Regions from separate parts of the Sporosarcina sp. GW1-11 genome, predicted to be linked through region 1. Evidence: riboswitches for the same ligand, from Rfam matches in the RefSeq annotation. Region 1 holds a riboswitch; each other region holds the start of a gene.
What was found. Region 1 has a riboswitch for S-adenosylmethionine ahead of metA (homoserine O-acetyltransferase MetA). Riboswitches for the same ligand answer to the same signal wherever they lie in the genome.

Region 1 (10,127 bases):
ACAAAAGAGTCATTCCAGCCTGAAAGTCGTGTGGCTTATCGAGCCACATTGAAAATGAGAGAGCTTGGCTTATTGACAAGACCTCTCGGTGATGTGATTGTCTTAATGCCACCCCTAGCCACTACAAAAGAACAATTAGCAGAAATGGTGGAAATTCTTAAAAAAGGAATCTATTTAGCGACAGAAGAATTAGCTGAAATGGCAACCACCGACTAGTAAAAGAAGTAAACTGGGATACGTTAAACATGGTATAGTAGAAAAGTAGAGAAATCACAGAAGGTAGAACTCCTGCACCTGTTAGTTAGATATAAGGAACTACCCTGTGATTTTTTTTTGATATACGTAATTCCCTAATTAACTATAAGAATATAAAGTTTTCACAAAAAAATAACAAAGTAAGTGAAAGGGTGTGTTTTCCCTATGTGGTAGTAGTTCTTGTATACGTCTACCTTTGCTTGAGATATAATAAAGAAGATTTATATATTGGTGAATAATTATAAATTGAAATTAATGGAGGTAGAGAAAGTCGTGAAGTTTACCGTGGGGAGAAAGTTATGGGTTGGTTTTTTGAGTGTCGGTGTGATTATGATTTTAATCGGCACAATAGGTTTTTTATCATTGAAAAATGTCAATGAAAAATATCAATTTCTAATTGATGATCGTATGTACAAAGTAATTTTACTTGAACAACAACTTCGTGATCAAAATATGTTGGGTATGAGTATTAGAGGATTTATGCTTTATGGTAGTGAGGAATATTTGACGGACATTGAAGAAGCACGACAAAATAACCAAGATCGTTTGAATGAATTGGACAAAATTATTCATGATCAAGTGATGAAAAATTCGATTTTAGAGATTCGTGAAGCGACGGATAAATATAACGAGTTCCTGCAAGATATTATTGCTGAAAAAAAGAAAGGTAATGATGAGAGAGTATTACAAATAGGGAGAAATGGCGTAACATATCAATTCGTAATATCAGATAACATACATACATTGATTGAGTATTACAAGGATCAACAAGATGTGATGTCAGCCGAAGTAAAAGAATTAACAAAAAATGCGACGTTGCTAATGATTGGGTTGATTATTCTAGGAATGATAGCAAGTATAGTGACTTCGATAATCATTAGTCGACTAATCAGCCGTCCGGTTAGCCATATGACAGAAGCATTGGCAGAAGTTTCTGCGGGTAATTTTTCAATAGAAAAAATATCTATTAAAAACAGAGATGAAATTGGAGAAATGGCAACTGCTTTGAATGCGATGGTGGTAGATCTAAGAGGGATTATCCAACGTGCGCGCGATTCGGCTATAAAGTTGGCTGTGCAATCAGAAGAGCTATCAGCTAGTTCAGAAGAAAGTTTAGCTGCATCTGAAATGGTTGCGGAAATCTCAGAGAAGAATTTACAAACAAGTGAAAAACAATCGCAAATCGTCAATCAATCAACCGCTTCTATGGAAGAGATGGTGACTGCGATAGACGGGGTCACTCATGATAATGAAGAAATGTTGAAATCATCTGAAGATGTTGCTCAATTAGTAAAAGAAGGCTCAACTTTAATGAATGAAACGACAGAGCAGATGAATTACATTAGTGAGACAATCGGAGAATCTATTGTCACAATTAATGAAATGGCTAAAAATACGGCAAATATTCGTAACGTTACGTCAATCATTACCGCTATTGCAGAACAGACGAACTTGTTGGCGCTTAATGCAGCGATTGAAGCAGCACGTGCAGGAGAACATGGTAAAGGCTTTGCTGTTGTTGCTGAAGAAGTTCGAAATCTAGCGGAACAATCCAAACGATCGACTGAAGAAATTGGTCGCATGGTCGATACGATTATTGAAGATGTATCGAAAGTTGTCGATAGTACAGATGAAGGACATAAACGTGTGGAAGAAGGTTTGGCATTTACGAAGAAGACTAATTCAATCTTTGAAAGTATTGAATATGCCACATCAGATGTCAGCGGAAAAATAGCTACTGTGTCTTCTGCGATCGAAGAAATTCGTGCGATGACGGACGAAGTCGCTTTTGGTGCTAGACAAGTGGAAGAATTGGCAATACAAGCATCCGCCGAAGCGCAATCTACTAGCGCAGCAACAGAAGAACAATTAGCAGCTAATGAAGAAATCACCTCTAGTTCGCAAACATTAGCGCAATTAGCGGAACAACTTCAAAATGATATGGGACGTTTTAAAGTGTAACGAATGACTAAGTAAAAGAGCTGATTGCATATAATCAGCTCTTTTTTAATGGGAAATAAGTAACGGATGTGTAGGACGGGCTAATCTCTGGATGAATCGCAAACAATGTGAAACCTTCAATCGCTAGAGGAACGGGAGAAATTTCTTCTCGAGCTAGTTGCATTTTGTCTAACACTTTTCGCTTTTTAGCAATTGTAATATGAGGGACGAAACGATTTTCACGTTCTAATCCAAGTGTTTTTTCCGTGCGTCTAGCGACATGTCTTTGTAAGTTACATAGCGCTGCTACTGGATCAACCGAGAGATAAATGACGCGCGGTCCTGTAGGTGATCCGAAAAATGATAAACCCGTAACTGACGTAGTGAAACAATTGTGGTCTTGTGCAATTTTTCTCAAAGTATATTCGAGTGAGTTTTTTTCGTCTTCATTTAATTCTCCAATATACCGTAGGGTCAAGTGCAAATCATGAGCATGTGGAATGACTTTGTATTTTTCCTTTAATTGATACTTCATTCGAAAATGTTCAGCAATATCAACAACGTTGTGGGCGATGGAGATGCCAATAAAATAATGTTGTGCCAAATTCAGCTCACCTCCTATTTGATAGTTTCCCTTACTTGTTTTGAAATATGCATAAAATAATGAAAGAGGAATTAAGGCCTATAAACAGTAGCAAGCTACCTAACAAATTAGCGGATTCAAGTGTATAATAGAAATTGGATGTAACTATGAAATTACGAAAATGAAGGGGATGGCGTTATGATTAAAACATTGATTTTCGATTTGGATGACACGTTAATTTGGGATGCGAAAAGTATTGCGATGGCATTTCAAAAAACGTGTGAGTATGCAACTAAAAAAATGGGAGTAAACCCAGCGGAATTAGAACATGCGGTACGTCAAGAAGCGAGAAAACTATATGCAACGTACGAAACGTTCTCGCACACGCAAAACATCGGTATTAACCCTTTTGAAGGACTATGGGGCGTCTTCGACGATGAAGGCGAAGAATTTCAGAAGATGAAGGAAATTATTCCAGGATACCAAAGAGAAGCGTGGATTAGAGGATTAAAGTCACTTGGAATCGATGATGAAGCGTTCGGTAGAGAACTAGCGGAAAAGTTCCCTAGAGAGCGTAAAAATCATCCCTTTATATATGAAGAAACATATGAAGTGCTTGATCGTTTAAAAGACAATTATCAGCTAGTGTTACTGACAAATGGTTCACCTAGTCTACAAAAAATTAAGTTAACAATTTCACCAGAAATCCCACCGTATTTTGAACATATTATTGTTTCAGGTGCATTTGGTAAGGGGAAACCTGATGCTTCTATTTTCCAACATGTACTTGATACATGTGGCATTCAAGCGGATGAAGCGTTGATGATTGGTGATAATTTGATGACGGATATTTTGGGTTCTAATCGTGTAGGCATGAAAAACGTTTGGATTAATCGCGAAAACAAAGCGCCAAGTGATGAAGTAAAACCAACATATGAAATAACAAATTTAAATGAGATATTTCCTATAATAGCTAATTTAGAAAACCGATGAGGATTCCTTCCTCATCGGTTTTCCTATTCTGCTATACTTGTTCTAGCAGAAACTACATCGAGGAGGTTCATCATGCTAGAATACGTTTTTGTTTTTTTAGGCGCAGCTATACCATGGATAGAAATCATGCTTGTCATCCCTCTAGGTATCATACGAGGCTTGTCACCTGTATGGGTTGTAATCCTTTCATTTGCAGGAAATATGGCAACCGTCCTACTACTAATCCTCGGCTTTCAGCAAATCCAAGATTGGATTGAACGGAGGAATAAGAAAAAAGGAAAAAGGGAGTCAAAACGCCGGCGACAGGGAGAAAAAATAATGAATACATATGGCTTACCTGTGTTGGCGCTTGCAGGTCCGATCCTTATCGGTACACATATTGCAGCTTTTATTGGGCTTGTCTTCGGTGCGAATAAAATGACTACTGCGGTTTGGTCTGCCATTAGCATCGCACTTTGGTGCCTAGTATTTGGCATCCTTACCGCCATGGGCTTCGACTTCTTTGTTAGTCGAACATAAAAAACTCAGCTGATACGCATATCAGCTGAGTTTTCACGTTCTTATAGGTCGATTGCTTTTGCATCGTGAATGTTTTGAACTTCTTTAATGCGTTTAATGGAACTAGATTCTACGTGGTGATCGACCGTTAACATCATGATCGCGCCGCCACCTTCAGCAGAACGTCCTACTTGCATCGCTGCAATGTTGATATTCTCTTCAGCGAGCAATGTGCCTACACGACCGATTGCACCAGGTTGGTCAATATGGCGAATGAATAGCAAGTGACCGCTTGGGATTGCATCAACAATATAATCGTCAACTTTTACAATACGTGGTCCAAGACCGTTTAGAAGTGTACCTGCTACTTTTCGAATGCCTTTATTTGTTATGATTTCTACTGTGATCAAGTTAGAGAAACCTTTACCAGTAGTCGTCTTCTGCTCGTTTATCTTGATGCCGTAACGTTCAGCTAATAGCTTCGCGTTTACGTCGTTGACAGTTTCACCAAGGTTGCGTTTTAGAAGTCCTTTTACTGTATTACGTGTCAGTGCGCGTACGTCGTAGTTAGCTAGTTCACCCGCATATTGAATGTTGATCTCGTTAATAACAGAGTTTTGGATTTGTGATAAGAACATACCTAGTTTTTCTGTTAGATCGAAGAATGGCTCGATTTTCGCCAAAACGTCACGAGAAACAGATGGTAAGTTTACTGGGTTACGTACAGATCCAATCGTTAAGAAGTTGACTACGTCACGGCTAACGTCCACGGCAACAGATTCCTGTGCTTCGAACGTGCTTGCGCCTAGGTGAGGTGTAGCAATGACTTCTGGTAACGTCAATAATTTGTGATCCAAGAATGGTTCTTCTTCAAATACGTCAAGTGCTGCTCCTGCTACTTTGCCTTCAATGATTGCATCGTATAGAGCATCTTCATCGATGATTCCACCGCGTGCACAGTTGATAATTTGTACGCCAGTTTTCATTTTCGCGAATGCTTCTTTGTTAATCATTCTACGTGTTTCTTTTAGTAATGGTGTGTGAACCGTGATGAAATCCGCAGCTACTAGTACTTCGTCAACTGTTCCGATTTCAATACCTAATTTTTTCGCGATATCTTCTGTCAGGAATGGATCATATGCAATTACGTTCATACGCTGTCCTTTTGCGCGTCTTGCCACTTCAGCACCAATACGCCCAAGTCCGATAATTCCTAGTGTTTTATTTTTTAATTCCACACCAAGGAACGACTTTCTGTCCCATTTGCTGTTCTTCAACGAGTTAAATGCCTGTGGAATTTTGCGTGCCATTGCCATCATCATAGCGATTGTATGTTCAGCAGCTGAGTTTGTGTTGCCGTCAGGAGCATTTACAACGATAATTCCTTTTTCAGTCGCAGCATCTAGGTCGATATTGTCGACACCTACACCTGCACGACCAATGATTTTCAATTGATCAGCTGACTCCAACAATTCTTTTGTAACGGTTGTTTGACTACGTACAAGAAGTGCGTCGAAACCTTTGATGCGATCCTTCAACTGGTCTGGTGATAAGTCTGTGTCAATTACAATTTCAAAACCTTCTGCTTGTCGTAATGGGAAAATACCGTCTTCGCTAAGTGGGTCACTAATTAGTACTTTAAAAGCCATGTTAATCATTCTCTCCTTCGATTGTTTGTATTGGATTTTTATTGATTAAATTGCACGCAATCAAGCGTTTATGTAAGTTTGCGAAACCCCCTTTTTATGTAAAATAAAAAAGCCTTCCACCCCTTACATACTACGTAAGGGGCGAAAAGCTCGATAAACTAACGCGGTACCACCCTTGTTTTGCTGCCAAAGCAGCCTTCATTCAGCATGCGTAACGTGCATGTGACGAATTGGCCTACTAAAAATTCAGCCAATCAATTCAGAAGTGCCACCAGCCTAAGAATTTACTGATTCTCACCACATCATCAGCTCTCTAAGAAATTCTTTTTAAAGGTAGGTATGTCTTCGTCAAAATTGTTTTGCATGTATTAAATTTAGAACTAATCATAACATGTCCAAAGTTATTGTCAATTACTTTTCTGCAAAAAATGAAAAACTATCAAATACGAACGTAAAATAGTGAATTTATTGTGAACGTTCGTGTTTGGGTGATGAAATGATGGAAATACTAACATTTAAAACGCGACTAGGGTAAATAGCGTAAGTCGTCAGAAGAGAAGAAAAGGTGAAATCAATGCTATAGTAGAACCTTACTATTCATATAAAGGAGTTTTGGACATGAAGAAGTTGGAATCCGTAGAGCAATTTGAGCAACTGAAAAAGGAAGAACGCGTCATATTCTTATTCACGGCAGATTGGTGTCCCGATTGCAGAGTAATTGAACCTTTCCTACCGACATTGGAAGTGGAATTTGCTGAGCATGAATTTATTTCTGTCGATCGTGACGACTTTATTGATTTATGTAGTCAACTCGATATTTTTGGAATCCCTAGCTTCATTGCATTTAGTGAAGGGAATGAAACTGGGCGATTCGTTAGTAAGAATCGAAAAACAAAAGAAGAAATAGAAGAGTTCATCAACAGTCTATGAATGTTTCAATCAAAAAGCCATCTCTATTGAGATGGCTTTTATATTATGAAAAACTTTCTAGTTCTTTCAAAAGAATCTTTGCACCTTCAGGGCTAATGAATAAGCCATTTGATAATTGTTTATTCTCATCTAAAACTTCACCAGTAATGAAACAGACTCTGCTTGCTTGATACTTTCTTAAAATAATTCGATCGTCTTCAGCGAATATTTCAATCGGATCCCCTTTGTCTATCAGCAAAGATTTTCTAAGCTCTTTCGGAATAACAATTCTACCGAGGTGGTCAACTTTTCGAACAATCCCTAAAGATTTCATGGTGCCCTCCTTGAAAAAAGTAGTTGTTAATTCCTATTATACACAAATTTTAACGATCTACAATTTGCAAGATGTTAATCTACCGAACTATTTGAAAATTGCGCTATACAATTTGTTTATTAATGTTATAATACTTAGTAAATCAATTTTTGAATTTGTATTGGAAAAATAACTTCATAATTACTTATCAAGAGAAGCTAAGGGAATTGGCCTGATGACGCTTCAGCAACCTCTGTGTAAACAGGAAGGTGCTACCTCCAACAAGATTTTATTCTTGAGAGATAAGAATGGTGTGCGGATACCCTCATTTTCTTATCTACAAGAGAAGGGGTATTTTTATTGTAAAAAATAGATACATGAAAAATAAGGGGGAAAACAAATGCCGATTAACATACCTAAAAAATTACCAGCAGGAGAATTACTTAAAGAAGAAAAGATTTTCGTTATGGATGAAGAAAGGGCAATTGCGCAAGATATTCGTCCATTGAACATATTGATCTTGAACTTAATGCCTGAAAAAGAGAAAACGGAACTTCAATTATTGCGTTTGCTGGGGAATACACCATTACAAGTGAATGTAACGTTTTTAAATACAGCGACGTATGTTTCAAAAAATGTTAGTCAAACACATTTAGAAACATTTTATACTACATTCGAACACGTCAAAGATCGTCGTTTTGACGGTATGATTATCACGGGCGCACCCATTGAGCTTATGCCATTTGAAGATGTAGTGTATTGGAAAGAGTTTGTGCAAATTTTGGAGTGGACGAAAACGAACGTAACTTCGGTACTTCATATTTGTTGGGGTGCGCAGGCAGCACTTTATCATCACTATGGTATTGATAAGTTTGAGTTAGAGAAGAAGTGTTCAGGAATATTCGTACACAATATTACGGATCCGACGGTTAACTTAGCAAGAGGATTTAATGATGAGTTTGTTGCTCCGCATTCTCGTCATACATCCGTTCCCATTGAAGAAATTCAAAACCATCCCGAGTTAACGCTGCTTTCTACTTCTGAAGATGCAGGAGCTTTCATCATTATATCTAATGATGAAAAGCATATTATGGTTACCGGGCATCTAGAGTATGATGCTTGTACATTAGCGGAAGAATATGCCCGTGATGTCCAAAAGGGAATGGATATCGATGTGCCAGTAAATTATTTTCCTAACGATGACCCAACTAAAGATCCAAAGAATACATGGCGTTCGCATACTCATCTGCTATTCTCTAACTGGCTAAACTACTACGTTTACCAAGAAACACCGTACGTCTGGAATTAAAAGCGATTGGATTCGAATAGGCTACTTAACGTATAATATCATCTACTTTCACACATACTCCAAGCAATGGAGGTGCATGTTGTGAACATAGATGAGTTCTGGGAATTAGCTTTTTGGGAGATGACATTACGAACGGTACTTTCTTTTATCGTATTAATGATTTTGGCTCGTTTCATGGGGAAAAAACAAGTTTCTCAACTGACCTTCTTTCACTATGTAACTGGTATAACGATTGGTTCTATTGCAGCGAACTTAGCAGGGGAGTCAGAAACCCCTTTTCTTAATGGCATGTACGGTATGATTTTATGGGCGTTATTGACGATTTTAGCCAATTTTTTATCATTCAAATCAGTGAAAATACGTGTTGCTCTAGATGATAAACCGATGATTGTCATTCAAAATGGTAAAATTATCGAAGGTTCGTTACGGAAATTACGTCTGAATTTCAATGAATTGAATATGATGTTACGAGAACAATCTGTATTCTCTATGAAGGATGTCAATTATGCGATTTTCGAAACGAATGGGAACTTAAGTGTGATGCTAAAGCCTTCGGAACAACCAGCAACAAAGAAAGACGTCAAAGGTTCTACTACGATGCCAAAGTATATTCCGACTGAGATTATTACGGATGGCAAAGTAGAGGAGAAAAATATGCGCGAATTGAACTTGACGGATGTATGGTTGACTCAACAATTGGAGCAACAAGGCATTGGTAAGCCGGAGCATGTTCTCTACGCAGAAATTCAGACAGATGGTAGTTTATATGTGAATGCATTAAAGAAAATATAAAACAAAGAACTCTGAAGTTTATTCAGAGTTCTTTGTTTTTTCTAATTCTCTAATTTCTTATAGTCTACGTAAAGGATTTAAGCACAAGCTAAGTTTCGTATGGGGTTATTTTATAGAATCTCCCATTTTCGTTCGTTCGCTATAGCTGTTAGTTTTGCATCGGGTCTAACGGCGACTGGGTTTCCGACTTTTTCTAAAACGGGCAAGTCAGCGATGCTGTCTCCATATGCATAGCTGTTAGCCCAATCGATTGTTTCGCCTTGTAATGCTTTCTCAACTTGTTCATTTTTACGTTGTCCTTGAATATGTATAAACGGCAAATCCATTGCAATTTTCTCGCCTTGTGATGGAATATCTGTACCGATGACGTGGTCAAAGGATAAGTGAGGGGTGACTGCTTTCAAAAATGGTGTATAAGCTCCAGAAACTAATAATACACGATAACCTGCTGCACGGTGCTCGTCTAATCGATAGATGACTTTTTCATTGAAATCGCGTGACATTTCACCGCGCATGTCTTCGAAATAGGTTTGTAGTTGTGAAGTAGTCAGTGAGGAAAGTGCTTGTAAGTATAGTTTCATAGAACGTTCTTTCATTTCGGCTTCCGGCAATATTTTTAGTTTGTATCTTATATAAAGCGGTAAGATCGAACGATAAAACTTTCCGTAGTAACGCTTGTAGATTGGATGGTTCTTTAATTGATCCATCAATAATGAAAAGGTTTCTTTCGTATACAATGTCCCGTCAAAGTCGAAAATGGCAACTTTCATATAAACACTCCTTCATTTCTATTCATACCTACAGTATACAAATATAATGAAGTGAAAAGCAAAAGAGCAGACGGGAAAGTTCTCCATCTGCTCGTCCTGCTGACTTATTGAAGAG
Region 2 (10,127 bases), on a different contig from region 1:
CTCTAGCAAGTAATACGTTTTCATCTCTACGTAGTTCATATGCTTAGCTAGTAGGCTTATTTCAGGATTCTTCATTTTGGGAGTGCGAAACGCTCACTTCAACGCGGCCTGAGAAAAAAGTGGCGCCGCCGCCCATGTCAGCTATTCGATTGGGCGTTAATGCGTTGACAAGTCGTTGTTCACCTGTCTGATCTGCCCACAGTCCTAGACTCACGACAACACCGGGAAGGACGTGTTCACCAACTGAAATAGTCATTTCACATTCCCCACGGTCGTTCCATATACGGACAACTTCTTTGTCTGTAATTCCCCGAAGTTCTGCATCGCGCACATTCATAAATAACTTAGGTTCTTTTTCCATTTTGATATGCTTTTCATTATTCGAAAAGATCGTGTTCAAAAAATTATGATTAGCTGTAGGTACATATAGTAATGGATAATCGGAATCCTGAATGATTGGGATATACGTTGGAAGAGCTGGATAACCGTCCAACTCCATCTGTTTGGAATAAAGTTCAATTTTACCGCTAGGGGTTTGTAAGTTGTGTAACATATTGTTCGTGCCGCTTGCTTTGATGAAGCGCTTTTCCTTTAACGATTCATATGTAACTTCAGATATATGTGGATTGGTAAGATTACTTAATGCTTGCCTCATCATTTCCTGATCATCATCTTTAAAGGATGGCTCATCAAACCCCATCGCTTGTGCTAACAGTCTGAAGACATCTGAATTGGATTTGCTGTCTTCAAAAGGAGGAATGACGGGCTCGTGTATATGAATGTAATGATGCCAGAATGACGTATAGAAGTCCGTATTTTCAAATGCAGATGTGGCCGGTAGCACAATGTCCGCAAATTTAGCTGTGTCTGTTAAAAATAAATCATGAACAACCATAAATAAATCAGTACGCTCTAATCCTTCGCGCACTTTATTCGCATCGGGTGCGACTAAGGCTGGGTTGCTGTTGTAGACATACAATGAACGGATCGGTTCATTTTCTTCTAGTAACGCATCGCCTAATTGATTCATATTAAACCGCCGTGTAGGCTGTTTCAGGAGATTTGGATGTTCAAGCGCAGCTATATTATGCGTCAAATAATCTGCATTTGACTTAAGGGCACCTCCTCCTTTTACTTCCCATTGGCCAGTCAATGCCGGTAAGCAGGCAATGGTTCGGACAATCATTCCGCCATTATCGTGATGCTGCAGACCATTTCCGATTCGGATCATGGAAGGAGAAGTAGTTCCGTACATCCGGGCTAACGAGTAAATATCTTCCACAGATACACCCGTAATGCTAGAAACTATTTGAGGGTCGTAGTTTTTTACATGATCCGCCAACTCCTCATAGCCTATCGTATAGTCTTCTAGAAATGACTGATTGACCATGTTTTCTTTAAACAGAATGTGCATAATACCTAATGCAAGCGCTCCGTCAGTGCCAGGAAGGATAGGGATGAACCAATCTGCCATACGTCCGGTCTGGTTTTTATGGACGTCAATGACGACAATTTTAGCACCATTTTTTCTAGCTTTTTGTGCAATCATCATTTGGTGCATATTCGTGCTGACAGCGTTAATACCCCAAAGGATGAATAATTTTGTTTCTGTCATCTCTTCTGGATCTGTGCCATAGCGTCCGCCCATTGTATAGTTGTACCCGACCTCGCCAGCGACAGAACAAATGGTTCGGTCAAGTTGACTCGATCCAAGGCGGTTGAAGAAACGACGATCCATTCCTTTTGAACTTAACTTCCCCATATTTCCATAGAAGCTATATGGGAGGATCGATTCTGGACCTACTTCTGAAATTAATGTTTTCCAATGGTCCGTGATCGTTTCAATGGCTTCTGTCCAACTGATTGGGACAAACTTCCCGTCGCCTTTTTGTCCGACACGTTTCAAAGGTGTTGTAATACGGTGTGGATCGTAAATTCGTTCGGACATATGGCGAACTTTATTACAAATACTTCCTTTTGTTACAGGGTGTTCAGGATCTCCTTCTATTTTAACGACCTTCCCATCTTGTTTATGAATAAGTAATCCACACTGGTCTGGACAGTCAAGTGAACAGACGGAAGGAACGACACCATTTTCTATCTCTACATACGATTGCAAATCAATACCTCCTAAAACTTTGTCGACATAATCTGTTTAGTATATCATAAGAATGACTATTTCTTTAGAAGTTTCAGATAAGTGCTTGACTTCAACTTAATAACTCTATATTGTATATCCATTGCTTTAAATATTACGTATTTTCATTTAACTACATAGTATGTTTTCTATCAAGAGAGATGGAGGGACTGGCCCTATGAAATCTCGGCAACATTATTGTGCCAAATCCAGCAAGCTTTGCTTGAAAGATAGAAAGGGTTCAACATTTATATTCCATTTGAATATGAATGTATGTCAAAACTCTTTCCGTTCTTTGGAAAGAGTTTTTTGTTACATGAAAATATATACGCAACTAAGAAAAGTAAGTAGAAATGGAGAGAATGGTATGTTAGAGAGAATCGGTATTACAAAGAACTTAGGATGGGGCTTTTTTGGTGTCATGCTCTTCATGATGGGTGACGGAATAGAAGCTGGGTGGCTCAGTCCATTCTTAGTCGATAACGGGTTGACGATTCAACAGTCAGCCGCAATTTTCACAGTGTATGGAATATCGATAGCTCTTGCCTCTTGGTTTTCAGGAGTTTGTTCAGATGTGTTTGGTCCTAAACGTACGATGATGATTGGATTATCCGTATATATTATTGGTACAGCTGGTTTTATCACGTTCGGTTTTCCAACGATGAATTATCCAGTCATGCTACTAACTTATTTCATTAAAGGTTTCGGTTATCCTTTGTTTGCCTATTCCTTTTTAACATGGGTCATTTATAAAACACCACAAAATAAATTAAGTTCAGCAGTCGGTTGGTTCTGGTTTGCGTTTTGTGCGGGAATGATGGTGCTTGGGGCTTGGTATTCAAGTTATGCGATCCAACACCTCGGTTACATTAATACATTGTGGACTTCTATTTTTTGGGTATGTCTCGGTACGTTCTTTGCTTTAGTGCTCAATAAAGATAAATTTGAGAAGAAAAAAGTCGCTAACAAACGCGAAGCAGTTAGAGAATTATTAAAAGGTATTACGATTTTAAAATCGAATCCACGCGTTGCAGCAGGTGGGATTGTTCGCGTGATCAATAGTTTAAGTGTTTATGGATTCCCTGTATTCTTGCCGATTCATATGGCACAGCACGGCATTGAAACGACTGCTTGGTTGCAATTATGGGGTACATTTTTCTTAGGAAATATCATCTTTAATTTAGTATTCGGTTTTATTGGAGATACATTCGGTTGGAAACAAACGATTATTTGGTTTGGTGGAATCGGTTGTGCCATTTTCACACCGCTATTGTTTTACGTACCTGTCTTGACTAATGGAAATCTACTGATGACAAGCATTGTTGGATTCATTTGGGGTGGCTTAATAGCTGGTTTCGTTCCGATTGGTGCATTGGTACCGTCTGTCGCGGGTGAAGAAAAGGGAGCGGCGATGTCTGTGTTAAACTTTTCGGCCGGTTTGTCAACGTTCGTCGCACCTGCCATTGCATTGGCATTCATTGGGACTGTAGGAGCTGAAGGGGTTGTTTGGATTTTTAGTTTCTTATATGTAGTTAGTGCGGTGATTGTTAAATTCATACGCGTTCCGGAAGAGGATACGATGCGCAAACAAGCGATTCCGGTCTCTTCATATGGCGACAGTGTGACGAGTGTTGATTGATGAAGTTGCTGAGAACTGCAATGAACAGAATAATATGGTAGCGTAAATAGTGGCATTCTAGCAAGAAGGCATGGACCATAATTAAAAACTAAAGCGAAATGAAAGGCGATGTTGATAGTGACTAATAATACGTTTGAAAAAGCTGCATTTGCAGGTGGTTGTTTCTGGTGTATGGTAAAACCGTTTAAAGAATGGCCAGGCATTCAGGATGTTGTGTCAGGCTATATGGGTGGACATCTTGAAAATCCGACGTATGAAGATGTGAAAAAAGGCGACTCAGGCCATGTGGAAGTCGTTGAAATCACGTTTGATCCAGCTGTTTTTTCATATGAACAGTTACTCGATGTGTTCTGGCAACAAATTGATCCGACAGATGCGGAAGGTCAATTTCATGATCGTGGCTCATCGTATACGACAGCGATTTTCCATTACACGGACGAGCAACGGGAAATTGCCGAACAATCCAAAGCGAAGCTAGCGGCAAGTGGCATATTCTCAAAACCTATCGTCACAGCTATCCGTCCCGCAGAAACGTTTTATCGGGCAGAAGAGTACCATCAAGATTACTACGAAAAAGAAAAAGAACATTATAAAGATAACCGCGCGCGTTCTGGTCGAGACGAATTCATTGCCACTCACTGGAAGTAATAGTGGCCTAGTTGTGCGTAAAAAGTTCTTAAAGAGATCTACGGAAGTCCCTTGATATAATCTATCGAGGGACTTCCTTTTTTATATCCGCGTGACATTCTTCTTGCGACAATCCTACGATCTTCCTCTTTCCCATCCGATAGTTCTTTTCCTCTTACTTTGCAACTATCTTTTTGAAGCTGAAGACTTTTATTAGATTTATATGAAAATTGTATGACATCTAATCATTTTCCTCTTTCTTCATTGGCTACACTACGGTACACTAGTAGTATTGATGGTCAAAAAGGGGGAAGCAACACCATTATGCCTATACATAATATGAAATCATTCACATTTACGGCGCCGAACTATGAAGAATGGAAAGAGAGTGCCATTCAGTCATTGAAAGGAAAGCCATTTGAATCATTGTTTACGAAGACCACAGAGGGTATTGAATTGAAGCCCTTATATACAAAAGAGGATCTAGATCAACAAAAGATCTCACGCGTGACGAAGCCAGCATTTGGCTGGACGGTTGCACAACCTGTCAGCGCGACAACGGGAGAAGACTTCCTACTTCAGTTGAAAGAATCATTAGAACGAGGCAATGAAGCGATTGCGTATAACGGCTTACACCCAATATCTTGGAGTGAGCAAGCGCTTCGTCAATTAGCACAATTGCTTACAGAGTATCCACTTCTCTTTACAGAAGTGAAAAAAGAAGATCCAATTTTGCAGGCCTTTTCATATATTGAAGATGCGAAACGTGCAGATGTAACGGGTATTTGTATTAGCGAAAGTACGGTTTTACCGGAAGATTTGCCGAACGTTAAAACAAAAGGAGCAGATCTATGGACGGCTCATCATGAAGGAGCGGATGCGGTTACAGAACTTGCGTTGTCACTTGCGATCGCTGCTGAACTAGCAGAAAAGGCCACTTCATTTGAAGAGTTTACGAAAGATTTTTATGTTCGTTTTGCTTCTGACACACATTTCTTTATGGAAATCGCGAAATTCCGTGCATTCCGTGTGTTATGGAAGTTATTTAACGAAGCATATGGCGTGGAGAACGCGAAACAAGTACCATTGCTTGCTATTCGAAACTCGATCCATATGTAAACTTATTACGTGGCGGGAACTCCGCGTTTGCTGCGGTACTTGGGGGAGCGGACTGGTTAACGGTGTTGCCACATGATGTGTTGACTGGCACTTCTGCTAGCTCTATTCGCTATGCACGCAATATTCAACTCGTATTAAAAGAAGAAACACATATCGACCAAGTACTCGACCCTGCAGGTGGTTCATACTTCATCGAGTCGTTAACTGCAGAATTAATTAGCAAAGCTTGGGAGAAGTTTTTAGCAATCGAAGAAAACGGTGGCTATCAGTCGTTTCTACAATCTGGTGAACTTAGCAAGTTATACGCTGAACGTCAGAAAGAAATGGCTAGCGGGAAAAAGACGTTGATCGGTACGAATGTCTATGCAGAATTAATCGACACGAACTTGACAGATGCCTCTTCTGTGACGGTATCGAAACGTTTGGCTGAGCCGTTTGAACATCTTCGCGCACGTACGCCAGAACAGTTACCAAAAGCAGTACTACTAAACTTTGGTGCATTAAAAGATTATAAACCTCGTGCAGACTTCGTCAGTGGATTCCTAGCTGTTGGTGGCATTGAGGCACAGTGGAGCCCTTCTTTCGACTCTATCGATCAAGCGCTCAGTTGGATCAAAGAAGAACAGCCACACTATGCGGTAATCTGTGCTTCTGCAGCGGCAACGGAAGAAGTCGTTACAAACTTCTTAAAAGAAGATGCAGGAGATGTTGTTCTGGATGTAGCGGGGAAATACCCGAAAGAACTTTCCGATCAATGGCTTGCTAATGGGCTAAATGGCTTTATGTTCGCTGGTCAGGATAAAATAGCAAAATTACAGGACATTGCCAACATTACGATAGGGGGCCATCCAGTTGAGTAAACCCGATTTTAAAAAAGTAGATATACAACAAACGCTAAATGAACTGTCGCAACAAGCGCAAGAGAAAGAAACCTTCGCAACGAATGAAGGGATCGATGTTTCACCGGTCTATACGGCAAAAGATATTGAACATACGGAGCATGTATCTGATTTTCCTGGTATTGCGCCGAATACACGCGGTCCGTACCCGACGATGTATGTCGCGCGTCCGTGGACGGTTCGACAGTACGCTGGGTTCTCTACAGCGGAAGAAAGTAACGCGTTTTATCGCCGCAACTTGGCGATGGGACAAAAAGGATTATCGGTTGCATTCGACTTGGCGACGCACCGTGGCTACGATTCCGATCACCCACGCGTAACAGGAGACGTCGGAAAAGCGGGTGTAGCGATTGATTCGATTGAAGATATGAAAATTCTATTTGACGGAATTCCTCTTGATCAAATGTCTGTTTCGATGACGATGAACGGTGCAGTATTGCCGATTATGGCGTTTTATATCGTAGCAGCTGAAGAACAAGGTGTGCCTACAGAAAAACTATCAGGGACAATCCAGAATGACATTTTGAAAGAATATATGGTGCGGAATACGTACATATTCCCACCGGCAATGTCGATGCGAATTATTGCGGATATTTTCTCGTATACGTCGCAAAACATGCCGAAATTCAACTCGATTTCTATTTCGGGTTACCATATGCAAGAAGCGGGCGCGACAGCTGATATTGAACTCGCGTATACGTTAGCAGATGGACTAGAGTATGTACGCACAGGTTTGAAAGCAGGAATTGATATTGACTCCTTTGCGCCACGTCTATCATTTTTCTGGGCGATCGGCATGAACTATTATATGGAAATCGCCAAAATGCGCGCGGCTCGTAAAATTTGGGCACAGATGATGCAGTCATTTGAGCCGAAAAACTCGAAGACTCTTGCATTGCGTACACACTCTCAAACTTCTGGTTGGAGTTTGACGGAGCAAGATCCATTTAATAACGTTACGCGTACATTAGTAGAAGCAAACGCGGCTTCCATGGGCCACACGCAGTCATTGCACACAAATGCTTTGGACGAAGCGATTGCCTTGCCGACAGACTTCTCTGCGCGGATTGCACGTAACACGCAATTGTTCTTACAGGAAGAAACAATGATGACTAAAGTAATTGATCCGTGGGGCGGCTCGTATTATGTAGAGAAGCTGACGGAGGAATTGATGGAAAAAGCATGGGAGTTAATTGCTGAAATCGAATCATTAGGTGGCATGGCGGAAGCGATTGAAACAGGCTTACCGAAGATGAAGATTGAAGAAGCAGCAGCAAAGCGCCAAGCGAAAATCGATTCACGTGCAGAAACAATCGTCGGAGTGAATAAATATCGACTCGATACGGAAGATGCAATCGATATTTTAGATATCGACAATACATTAGTACGTCAAAAGCAAATTGACCGGATTAACGAGATGAAAGCTAACCGGGATGAAGAAGTAGTCCAAGCGGCACTAGCGGCGATTACGCAATCAGCTAAAGACGGCGAAGGAAACTTACTGGCGCTTGCAGTAGATGCAGCAAGAGCACGTGCGACAATCGGTGAAATTTCAGATGCGATTGAATCCGTTTCAGGTAGACATAAGGCGGTGATCCGTTCAGTGAGTGGTGTATACAGTGCAAACTTCTCCAATGAAGAAGAAATTCAAGAAGTAAAAGATATGACAGACGAATTCCTTGAAAATGAAGGGCGTCGTCCACGTATTTTGATCGCTAAAATGGGTCAAGATGGACATGACCGTGGGGCGAAAGTTATCGCGTCTTCATTCGCCGATCTAGGCTTCGACGTGGATATCGGACCGTTATTCCAAACACCTGAAGAAACAGCGCTACAAGCGGCAGAAAATGATGTGCATGTAATTGGCGTTAGTTCACTCGCTGCGGGGCATAAAACATTAGTTCCTACATTGCGTGAAGAGTTGAAGAAAATCGGGCGAGAAGATATTCTTGTCGTAGTAGGTGGAGTTATTCCTGCGCAGGACTATGATTTCTTACGTAAAAATGGAGCAGCGGCAATCTTCGGACCTGGTACAGTGATTCCGGTGGCGGCTCAAAAAGTAATCGAGGAAATCTACCGACAGTTGGGCTACGAGGAAGTGACGGATTGACAAACAAACAAAACGGACGGGATGATTCAGCAATGCATGTAATGCGCGGGATTAAATCCACACACGATGGATTTGTTGCCTCTTCACGTAAACGCTTTGTTAAAAAAGATCCATCGCACGGAAATTTAGATGCTTTACGCGCAGAAATAGAAAACGGTTCACGTCTTCATCTAGCTAGGGGCATTACGTTGCTTGAAAGTACGAAACAGAGCGATAAAAAGCTCGGACAAGAGATTTTAACGAGTCTCTTGCCTAAGACGGGTAATTGTATTCGAATTGGTATTACCGGCGTGCCGGGTGCAGGGAAAAGTACATTTATCGAAGCATTCGGTCTGATGTTGGCTGACATGGGCTTTAAAGTGGCGGTTCTCGCAATCGACCCGAGCTCAACGTTGACGGGCGGTAGTATTTTAGGGGATAAAACACGTATGGAGGAGTTGGCGCGGCATGAAAATGCATTCATCCGTCCATCTCCGTCTGCCGGAACACTTGGTGGCGTGCACAAAAAGACACGTGAAACGATGTTGCTTTGTGAGGCAGCTGGCTATGATGTTATTCTTATCGAAACCGTAGGAGTAGGACAAGGAGAAACGATTGTGCGTGGCATGGTCGATTATTTCTTATTACTTGTGCTTACAGGTGCTGGGGACGAACTGCAGGGAATGAAAAAAGGAATTATGGAGCTAACGGATGGTATTGTTGTGCATAAAAATGACGGCAATAATAAACAGCTAGTGAAAAAGACCGTAAGAGAATATACGCGGATTTTGCATATGCTGCAGCCAGCCTCTCCTAACTGGACATCCACAGCAAAACCCGTTTCTTCTATTGAACGTACAGGTTTAGAAGAAGTGTGGGAAACGATTCTAGAATTCAAGCAAGTGATGACAGAGAATAATCATTGGGAAATTAGACGGCAGCACCAAACGAGAGATTGGTTCCATTCGATGATTAAAGATCATTTGATTGATTCATTTTACGCCGAAGAAGGCAAGAAAGCAGAAGTCAAAACACTTGAGAGTGAATTGTTAGAAGGTCATCTCACAGTTTCTGGTGCAATTGACCGATTGTTTTCTTCTTGATTTGCATAGGTTTATGCTATGATTGAGTTGGGTGACCAATTACTTTTTTGCGAACCACTGGACAAGCATCAGCAAGTAACGGTAGTGGTCATCACAATCATAGGTAGTAGGAAAGGAGATCCTGTAAAATGACAATGAATTTTGATTTTTACATGAACGATATGACAAACCAAGCAAGAGCAGAAATGGAAGCGAGCGGCTACGAGCAACTAAAAACAGTTGAAGACGTAGAGGCAGCATTCAAACGCCCTGGAACGACTTTAGTAATGATTAACTCCGTATGTGGATGTGCTGGAGGAATCGCACGCCCAGCAGCTGCACACGCTGTACACTACGACAAGCGCCCAGACCACCTAGTGACAGTATTTGCTGGACAAGACAAAGAAGCTACTGCACAAGCCCGTATGCACTTTGGAGAAGATCATATTCCATCCTCTCCATCATTCGCTCTACTAAAAGACGGTAAACTAATCGGCGAAGTAGGACGCTATGAAATCGAAGGACATGACCCAAT
Region 3 (10,127 bases), on a different contig from region 1:
ACGTAACTAACATGGCGCGAAGTATACGTGAACGCAATGCATCACGTTCCGGTAACATGTAGCGCAGTGTCGCACGACCAACCGCGGCTAGCATAAGTTTGGCTTCTCGCTCTGAAATTACTTCTTCTTGAATTAAACGATAGATTACATCTTCCGCCATAGTGGAGGACGCTTCTACTTCTAAGATGTCTAATGCTTGTTCTAGCAGATCCTTACGGGAGTTCGTCTGCACACGATAAATCCGAATGTAGCCTCCACCTCCACGTTTCGATTCGACTGCATAGCCTCTTTCGACCGTGAAGCGTGTTTTAATTACATAGTTTATTTGCGAAGGAACGCATTGAAACCTCTCGGCAATTTCATTCCGTTTGATCTCAATAGAAGCACTATCTTCCTTTTCGATAATCGACTTCAAATACCCTTCTATAATGTCAGAAATATTCCGCATCTCGTCACCTCGTTTCTGCTCATTTCTTGGTTGACTTTGACTATCTTTGACTTGATTGTATCGCAGAAATTAGGCTGGATGCAATTCTTTTGATTGGCGGCGTATGCTTTTTATTTCAAATTTATAGCGATAGGCTGTCTCTATTCATAGACGATTATTCATAGAGTCCCGATCTTTTTAAACATACTAAAAAACCACGTATGGATTTACGTGGTTTTTTGTATTTTATATAGTAACTGGTTCTTTTTTCAATGGTTCTAAATCTACTTCGAAGCCCATGTCTTCTAGCATTTTTCGATCTTGATCATTTTCTTGACCGGCTGTTGTCAAGTAGTCACCGATGAAGATGGAGTTTGCTGCGTATAGGCCAAGTGGCTGTAGACTGCGAAGGTTAACTTCGCGTCCGCCTGAAATACGGATTTCTTTTGTTGGATTGATATAACGGAATAAGCAAAGCACTTTTAAGCAATAGCGCGGATCTAACTCAGATGTACCTTCTAACGGCGTACCATCTACAGCATGTAAGAAGTTTACTGGAATAGAGTCTGCATCAAGAACGCGTAAACTATGCGCCATGGAAATTACGTCTTCTTTTGTTTCACGCATACCAACGATCACGCCTGAGCATGGTGAAATCCCTGCTTCTTTTGCATGTCCTACTGTATTTACACGATCATCATACGTATGTGATGTTGTGATGCTTTCATGGTGCGCTGCAGAAGTATTCAAGTTGTGGTTATAACGATCCACGCCCGCTTCCTTCAATCGAACGGCTTGCTCGGGCTTCAAGATACCGAGGCATGCACAGACAGTCATCCCTTGATGCTTTTCTTTGATCTGCTTAACGGAATCAATTACGATTTCAAGTTCACTGTCGCGAGGTCCACGTCCACTAGCTACGATACAATACGTACCAGCTTTATTAGCGGCTGCGCGTTCTGCACCTTCTAAGATTTCTTCCGCTTTCATCATCGCATACTTTTCAACAGGCGCTTTTGAAACGATAGATTGTGCACAGTACCCACAATTCTCCGGGCATAGTCCTGATTTTGTATTGATAATCATATTTAGTTTTACTTTATTTCCATAGTAATGAGAACGAATCGAATAGGTCGCGTGAAGTAGCAACAATAAATCTTCGTCTGGACTGTTCAATATAGAGAGCGCTTCTGCGTCTGTAAGAATATGTCCTTGCAATACTTTGTCTGCCAACAGCTGATAATTTGTCAAAATGTACGCCTCACCTTCAAGTGTTTTGAAATTCTAAAAGCAAAGATTCCTGCGAGTACCGCTAATACAATATCTTTTGGCAGTGGCGGAACCATCCAAAGCCAAGCAACTTTATACGTAAATGCATCTGGTGCAGCAGCCCACATTTTATAGGCAAAATACATCCAGTTCGTACCAAGTAAGTAGTTAACTGAAGTTGCTACAAGAGATGCAATAATGAATGCGGATAATGTTCGTTTCCGCTCGACTATTTTACCTGCTATGTAGGCGATTAAGATAAAGGTAAGAATGAAGCCAAATGTCGGGCTCAGTATTTGTCCAAAGCCGCCTGAAAATTTAGCGAATACAGGTGCCCCTGCAAGACCAATCAACATATAGACGGTCATAGATAATGCACCTAGTCGACTACCTAATAACAATCCTGACAATATGGCAAAGAATGTTTGTAATGTAATCGGTACTCCCCCGACCACCAAAAATGGAACGAATGAAGTAATATTCGCTCCAATCATCATTAGCGCTGCGAACATTCCACTATATACAATAGTTAATGCACTGAACTTACTTTGGGAACGCCCTTCTGTTACTGTTGCCATCATTCCACCTCTTCATATTTTAGTTACTATAAAAATGATAATGGTTTACACATATTGTGTCAACAACTTTAAGAATCTAGTTAACAAAAGAAAAAAGCTGTAGCCAAACTCCTTTTCGTGAGTTTAGCTACAGCTTAGGCTGTCGATATACTTTTTGTCAGCTTACTTCTTTTTATCAATTTTCTCTTCTTTTTCTTTCCGGAATAACACAAAAGCAATTAAACCACTAAATACGGCTGCACCAAATGTTATATAGACACGTGAATCATAGGGTACTTCTTCATAACTATTACCTAGCATAATCCAAGCAAGCGTACCTACTAAGAAGGCAATCGGAATAGAGTATTTAAAAAATTGCATAATCCCTCACCTTTTCAAGTTAGTCCTTTAATTTTATCATATTCCTCCAGTTTTCTCTATGCGACGAGCTCCCTTTATCAACTTCACTAAACATTCACTTGACGATAACTAACAAACTCGCTATGCTATGCTTAGAATAATCGAAATAATTTAATAAGAATCATATCTTATCAAGAGAAGCTGAGGGACTGGCCCGTCGACGCTTCAGCAACCAGCCATTATAGGCAAGGTGCTACTTCCAGCGGTTTGTCCTAGCGGCAAACTGACAGATGAGAGGGATCTAGTCATTGTGATTACAAAGCCTTCTTTTTACTTGAAGGCTTTTTTTGATTAGTAAAAAGGTGAAATGTCTAGACGTTCTGACACATGTAGATAGATTATTAAAGTAAAAGGGGAGACTTGACTATGTCATTGCTAAAGAAACTTCAAACAAATGTCTTAACAGCGGATGGGGCAATGGGAACGATATTGTATTCATACGGTATAGATTATTGTTATGAGGAATTAAACGTAGAGAAACCTGAAATAATAGAGAAAATCCACCAAGATTACATTACTGCAGGGGCAGATATAATCCAAACGAACACATACAGTGCCAATGCGGTGAAGTTAGCTCGTTACGGATTGGAAAGTCGAGTTACAGAATTTAACAAAGCGGCGATTCAAATTGCCAAACGCGCAGCAGCACCAGGAGGTCAGTTTGTGCTTGGGACGATTGGTGGTTTGCGTGGGATTAGAAAAAGCGATGCCTCATTAGATGAAATCCAGAAAGTTGTGCTTGAACAAGCGAACGCATTACTGACTGGTGATCCGGATGGCTTATTGTTAGAAACCTATTATGATTTTGAAGAACTTTCATCCGTCGTCACCACTTTGCGCCAAATCACAGATGTTCCGTTAATTGCGCAAGTTTCAATGCATGACCCTGGTGTGCTGCAAAATGGCCTTTCATTAAACGATGCACTACATCAGTTAGAATCACTAGGCGCTGACATTGTCGGAGTGAATTGCCGCTTAGGGCCTTACCATACAATTCAAGCATTCGAAAACGTTACATTGCCGGATAAGGCATTTTTATCAGCTTTCCCTAACGCTAGCTTGCTAGACGTAGAAGATGGTCGTATCGTCTATGAATCAGAAGCTGAGTATTTCGGTCGCGCTGCTGTATTGCTACGTGATCAAGGCGTTCGATTAATCGGTGGATGTTGCGGAACAACACCTAAACATATAAAAGCAGCTAAAACACGCTTGGAAGGGTTAGCTCCTGTTACCGAGAAAGTTGTAGCACCTGCAAAACCAATTATTATTCAAGAAGCAGGTCCTGTTAAACATCAGCCACTTCACGAAAAAGCGAAGACAGAACGTACTGTCATCGTTGAACTGGATACGCCACGTCATTTAGAAACTGAAGATTACATTAAAGGTGCAAACCTCTTATATGATGCAGGTGTAGATGCTATCACTATGGCGGATAACTCATTAGCATCACCACGAATCAGTAATATGGCGATGGGTTCTATCATTAAGATGCAACACAATATCCGTCCCCTTGTTCACTTGACGTGTCGTGACCATAACTTAATCGGTTTACAGTCACATTTGATGGGACTTGATGCACTAGGCATACATGACATTCTCGCAGTAACGGGTGACCCGACAAAAGTAGGCGACTTCCCTGGTGCGACAAGTGTCTATGACGTCTCGAGTATGGAACTATTGCAACTGATTAAGCAGTTGAATGAAGGAATTTCATTCTCTGGTAAACCATTGCGTAAAAAAACAAACTTCTCTGTTTCTGCAGCTTTCAATCCAAATGTACGCGTAATTGATCGTGCAGTGCAGCGGCTTGAGAAGAAAATTGAAGCAGGTGCGGATTATTTCATTACCCAGCCTGTTTATACAAAAGAAAAGATCATTGACGTGTACGAAGCTACGAAGCATTTAGATACTCCGATTTTCATCGGGATCATGCCGTTGACGAATATTCGTAATGCCGAGTTCTTACATCACGAAGTTCCAGGGATTAAACTATCCGAGGATGTGCTGGAAAGAATGCGCGAATGTGGAGATGATCGAGGGCAATCCACCGCAACAGGTATTGATATTGCAAAAGAGCTTATCGATACAGCTGCGAAATACTTTAATGGAATCTATTTGATCACTCCATTCCTTCGTTACGACATGACACTTGAATTATATGAGTATATTAAGCACTTAGATGAACAGAAGGAGAGGGAATTAAAACATGCAGAAACATCCTATTGAAGAGCAACTAGAGAAACGAATCCTTATCATTGATGGTGCGATGGGGACGATGCTGCAGGCAGAAGATCTCTCTACTAAAGATTTCGGCGGCGAAGAATATGATGGCTGTAACGAATACTTAAGTGTTTTACGTCCTGACATTTTGGAAAGAATTCATGATGAATACTTGGAAGCAGGGGCCGATATTATTTGTACGAATACTTTCGGTGGTACTCCCCTTGTGTTAAATGAATTCTCCCTCGGCCATCGTGCAGATGAGATCAACACGAAATCCGTTGAAATTGCAAAAAAAAGTGCTGAAAAGTATTCGACTCCTGAATGGCCTCGTTTTGTAGCTGGTGCGATTGGGCCGACAACTAAGACGCTTTCCGTTACAGGCGGTATTACATTCGACGAATTATCCAATGACTTCTACGTACAAGCAAAAGCACTAGTAGCCGCAGGAAGCGACTTAATCTTAATGGAAACAAGTCAAGATATGCTGAATGTTAAAGCAGGCACAATCGGAATTAAAAAAGCATTTGAAGAACTCGGACGCGAAGTACCTATTATGATTTCAGGTACGATTGAACCGATGGGTACAACGCTTGCTGGTCAAAGTATTGAAGCATTTTATATTTCCATTGAACACGTTAACCCCCTTTCTGTCGGTTTAAACTGTGCGACTGGTCCTGAATTCATGACAGACCACCTACGTTCACTTTCAGATTTGGCAACTAGCTATGTTACGTGTTATCCGAACGCTGGACTTCCCGACGAGGAAGGTCATTACCACGAATCTCCTGAATCTCTATCTAAGAAGCTTGAAGGCTTTGCTGATAAAGGTTGGTTAAATATGGTTGGCGGCTGTTGTGGTACGACTCCTGATCATATCCGTGCAATACGGGAAGCTGTAAAAGATAAAGCCCCTCGTCAAATGCCAGAAGAACCACACGGGCATGCCATATCTGGTATCGAACCTTTACTTTACGATGATACATTACGACCACTACTGATCGGTGAACGGACAAATGTTATCGGTTCACGAAAGTTTAAGCAGTTAATCGTTGACGAAAAGTTTGAAGAAGCCTCTGAAATCGCACGAGCTCAAGTAAGGCGTGGCGCGCATGTACTGGATATTTGCTTAGCGAACCCAGACCGTGATGAGCTGTATGACATGACACGATTCATGAAGGAAGTTGTTAAAAAGGTTAAAGTTCCTTTAGTAATTGACTCCACTGATGAAAATGTCATTGCAGAAGCATTGAAGTTTTCTCAAGGGAAAGCAATCATTAACTCGATCAACTTAGAAGATGGAGAAGAACGTTTTGACGCTGTATTACCACTCGTGAAAAAGTATGGAGCGGCTGTAGTTGTTGGTACAATCGATGAAATCGGGATGGCTGTCACTAGAGAACGCAAACTTGAAATTGCTTTACGTTCATATGACTTACTCGTGAACAAATGGGGAATCGCACCAGAAGACATTATTTTTGATCCTTTAGTCTTCCCTGTCGGCACAGGTGACGAACAGTATATCGGTTCTGCTGTAGAGACGATTGAAGGAATCCGTTTGATAAAGGAAAAACTACCTCGCACCTTGACAACACTTGGTGTCAGTAACGTTTCATTTGGCTTGCCTCCAGTAGGTCGTGAAGTGTTAAACGCTGTGTATTTATACCACTGTACGCAAGCTGGTTTAGATTACGCGATTGTTAATACAGAGAAATTAGAACGCTTTGCTTCTATTCCGGAAGCAGAAATTAAACTAGCTAATGATTTATTATTTACAACAACTGATGAAACATTGGCAGACTTTGCAGACTTTTATCGTGATAAGAAAAAAGAAAAAACGGAAGATGATATTCCGAAAACAGTGCCTGAGCGTCTTGCCTATTATGTAGTAGAAGGCACGAAGGAAGGTCTAATCCAAGACTTAGAAGCTGCGATGAAAACATATGATACGCCGCTTGACATCATTAATGGGCCGTTGATGGAAGGGATGGGGGAAGTTGGTCGTTTATTCAACGACAACCAGCTAATCGTAGCGGAAGTACTACAAAGTGCCGAAGTTATGAAAGCATCCGTTTCCTACCTAGAGCAATTCATGGATAAGAAAGAAGACGACAGCGGAAAAGGTAAAATCATTCTTGCCACCGTCAAAGGCGATGTTCATGATATTGGGAAAAATCTAGTCGATATTATTTTAAGCAATAACGGCTTTAAAGTAATTGATATTGGCATCAAAGTTACTCCGGCAGCATTAATCGAAGTGATTCGTAAAGAAAAACCGGATATTGTCGGCTTGTCAGGTTTATTAGTAAAATCTGCACAGCAAATGGTCATTACAGCGCAGGACTTCAAAGCAGCAGGTATCGATTTGCCTGTTATGGTCGGTGGAGCTGCTTTGACAAGACGATTTACAGAAACAAAAATCGCACCTGAATATGACGGTCCTGTAATATTCGCGAAAGATGCGATGCAAGGACTAGACTTAGCAAACAGACTACAAAGCGATGGCAAAGAAGCACTTCTTGATGAATTGCAGGAGAACCTTGAAAAACGTGAAACGAATGATGCGATTAAAGCAAGTCGCGGAACAACAAATGTAGCCGTCGCCCCCCGCCCAGTAAAAACGGTTCGCACAGATGTCCCTGTGTTCGTGCCGACAGATTTACGCAGACGCGTAATAAAAGATTATTCAGTAGCTCACTTACATCCTTACGTAAACATGCGCACACTGATCGGTCATCACCTAGGTTTACGCGGAAATGTCGACAGCATGTTAGCGAAGAAAGAAGAACGTGCTGTACAGCTTCATGAAATGGTAACAGAGTTCTTGAAATCTGATAAACTGACCGCTTCTGGTATCTATCAATTCTTCCCTGCCCAAGCAGATGGAGATGACGTCATTATCTACGATCCAGAAGATTCAACAACAGAAATCGAGCGTTTCACATTCCCACGCCAGGCAAAAGAACCATTCCTTTGTCTAGCTGACTATTTAAAAACAGTCGATAGTGGCGAAATGGATTATGTAGCTTTCATGCAAGTAACTGCAGGTAAAGGTGTTCGTCAATACGCAAACGAACTAAAAGAACAAGGTAAATTCCTAGAAAGTCACGCATTCCAAGCAACAGCTTTGGAATTAGCAGAAGGATTCGCAGAACGAATCCACCAAGAAATCCGTGACCAATGGGGCTTCCCCGACGCAACAGATTTCACAATGCGCGAACGATTCGCAGCCAAATATCAAGGCCAACGTTTCTCATTCGGCTACCCAGCATGTCCGAACCTAGAAGACCAAGCAAAACTCTTCGGCCTCATCAAACCCGAAGACCACGGCGTCGTATTAACCGAAGAATTCATGATGGAACCAGAAGCATCCGTATCCGCCATCGTCTTCGCACACCCAGACGCAAGATACTTTAACGTGGAATAACTAAAGCGGAAACGGCTGGTCAGAGGCGGCAGGCATAAGACGAAGATGCGAAGTGGCGCCTTTTGCCACACAGCAGCTTTGGCTTATGACCCGAGCCTCTAGCCGTTGTAGCTGGACGATAACTAAAGCGGAAACGGCTGGTCAGCTCCGACAGGCGTTGGAAGGAAAGCAATAAAGGCGCTCTTTGCCTTTACTGCTTTCCTGAAACGTCCCGAGGAGCTAGCCGTTGCAGCTGGATGATAACTAAAGCGGAAGACGCCGTATTAGCCTCGACAGGCGTTGGAGGGCTTGCTGGAAAGGCGCTCTTTGCCTTTTTAGCAAGTCCGAAACGGCCCGAGAGGTTGGCGTCTGTAGCTGGACGATAACTAAAGCAGAAACGGCTGATCAGAGGCGACAATAACGAAAACCGCCATCTCTAATAAAATAGAGACAGCGGTTTTTCTTATTCTACTTAGGAATTACCGACCGCATCTTCTACGGCGGCCACATCCTCCGTAACCTGGTCCCGGCCCGTATCCTGGTCCCATTCCTGGTCCATATCCTGGTCCTCTACCTGGCATAATTGTAGAACCCATGACGTCCTGTGTTGTTTCAGTATAATAGTGTTGCGGTACACCCACTGTGTTATGACGATTGACGTTGACGATCGGATGGATATAAGGAATTTCTTGCGTGGTAAAACAATCATTATAACGGTATTGCGTCGGGCAAACTATTGGTTGCATTGGAAAGCCTGGTTGTTGACCCGGCATCCCTAGGTGTTGACCCGGCATTCCCTGGTAATGTCCTGACATTCCACATTGTCCTTGATTCATCATCTCACCTCCTATACCCTATTACATGCGAGTCTTCGCACTTACTACGGGCTAGCGCCATGGGAAGCAGAAATTTGACGATAAATATAAAAAAGTAACCCTTCTCATGTGATGCAGATAGGAAGGATTACTTTTACTTTTTTATAATTCGCAACTTCTAGGTGCTGCTGGACCATCATAACCTTTTGCGGCTTCGATCATTTCAAGCTTCTTCACCATAATCTCACATTCGTTCAATGGATCGTAGACTGGTGCACCTTCGCCCACCATATTTTGAGAGCGTAAAAAGTCAGAATCACGCCGTAACTCAAGCTCAGCAGGATCAATGAATTGACGTTCCATACTCTTTCACCCTTTCTAAATTCATTATTCACAAGTCCAAACTAATCTATTTACTATCTAATATACCCCGCTATACGAGTAGTTCAAACATTCAAATTAGAACGTTAGGAGTGAAATCTAATAGAACAGGGTATACTACGATATAACTGATTAGTAAGGAGAGAACGTATATGAATCGAAATCGAATCGTATTATTTGATGGTGAATGCAACTTTTGCGATGCCAGTGTGCAGTTCATCATTAAACGCGATCCCTATCAACACTTTTCTTTTGCATCTTTACAGGACGATGTAGGGAAAGAACTACGCGAAAAATATCAGATTCCAGACGACGTAGATAGTTTGGTATTGATTGAGAATGGTAAAGCTCACACGAAGTCAGGCGCTGCATTGCGGATTGCCAAGAAATTAGATGGGCTTTGGCATTTAGCTTTTCTTTTCATTATCGTGCCACCCGCTATACGTAATCGGGTGTATGACTTTATTGCTGCCAATCGCTATAAATGGTTCGGCAAAAAAGAGCTATCGTGTATGTTACCTACCCCAGAGGAACGCAAACGTTTCATATCATAACCAAAAATGCCTTCCGATAAACCCGGAAGGCATTTTTTACAAGGTTAACTGTCTATATTCTTCATCTGTAAATGCACG

Region 2: linked by a shared signal. The riboswitch ahead of ORD22_RS13530 (MFS transporter) and the one ahead of metA (homoserine O-acetyltransferase MetA) in region 1 are both predicted to bind S-adenosylmethionine.
Region 3: linked by a shared signal. The riboswitch ahead of ORD22_RS03475 (bifunctional homocysteine S-methyltransferase/methylenetetrahydrofolate reductase) and the one ahead of metA (homoserine O-acetyltransferase MetA) in region 1 are both predicted to bind S-adenosylmethionine.

The regions. Positions count from the first base shown of each region.
Region 1 covers NZ_JAPMIW010000008.1:28,125-38,251, reverse strand. Annotated here, with positions in the region: gene bioA (adenosylmethionine--8-amino-7-oxononanoate transaminase) at 1-216, shown strand, start outside; gene ORD22_RS07010 (methyl-accepting chemotaxis protein) at 487-2,217, shown strand; gene thpR (RNA 2',3'-cyclic phosphodiesterase) at 2,252-2,800, opposite strand; gene ORD22_RS07000 (HAD family hydrolase) at 2,978-3,772, shown strand; gene ORD22_RS06995 (small multi-drug export protein) at 3,845-4,291, shown strand; gene serA (phosphoglycerate dehydrogenase) at 4,333-5,919, opposite strand; T-box leader at 6,054-6,280, opposite strand; gene ORD22_RS06985 (thioredoxin family protein) at 6,538-6,849, shown strand; gene ORD22_RS06980 (AbrB/MazE/SpoVT family DNA-binding domain-containing protein) at 6,893-7,162, opposite strand; SAM riboswitch class I at 7,344-7,450, shown strand; gene metA (homoserine O-acetyltransferase MetA) at 7,542-8,450, shown strand; gene ORD22_RS06970 (YetF domain-containing protein) at 8,538-9,242, shown strand; gene ORD22_RS06965 (HAD family hydrolase) at 9,353-10,012, opposite strand; gene ORD22_RS06960 (spore coat protein) at 10,117-10,127, opposite strand, start outside.
Region 2 covers NZ_JAPMIW010000027.1:7,184-17,310, reverse strand. Annotated here, with positions in the region: gene ORD22_RS13535 (molybdopterin-dependent oxidoreductase) at 62-2,119, opposite strand; SAM riboswitch class I at 2,284-2,374, shown strand; gene ORD22_RS13530 (MFS transporter) at 2,505-3,776, shown strand; gene msrA (peptide-methionine (S)-S-oxide reductase MsrA) at 3,894-4,424, shown strand; gene ORD22_RS13520 (methylmalonyl-CoA mutase family protein) at 4,743-5,522, shown strand; gene ORD22_RS13515 (methylmalonyl-CoA mutase family protein) at 5,459-6,382, shown strand; gene scpA (methylmalonyl-CoA mutase) at 6,375-8,531, shown strand; gene meaB (methylmalonyl Co-A mutase-associated GTPase MeaB) at 8,564-9,613, shown strand; gene ORD22_RS13500 (BrxA/BrxB family bacilliredoxin) at 9,742-10,127, shown strand, end outside.
Region 3 covers NZ_JAPMIW010000003.1:74,999-85,125, reverse strand. Annotated here, with positions in the region: gene ORD22_RS03495 (CtsR family transcriptional regulator) at 1-448, opposite strand, end outside; gene bioB (biotin synthase BioB) at 674-1,678, opposite strand; gene ORD22_RS03485 (biotin transporter BioY) at 1,675-2,274, opposite strand; gene ORD22_RS03480 (hypothetical protein) at 2,437-2,634, opposite strand; SAM riboswitch class I at 2,799-2,910, shown strand; gene ORD22_RS03475 (bifunctional homocysteine S-methyltransferase/methylenetetrahydrofolate reductase) at 3,040-4,899, shown strand; gene metH (methionine synthase) at 4,880-8,320, shown strand; gene ORD22_RS03465 (hypothetical protein) at 8,779-9,135, opposite strand; gene ORD22_RS03460 (hypothetical protein) at 9,277-9,477, opposite strand; gene ORD22_RS03455 (thiol-disulfide oxidoreductase DCC family protein) at 9,648-10,049, shown strand; gene ORD22_RS03450 (DUF779 domain-containing protein) at 10,086-10,127, opposite strand, start outside.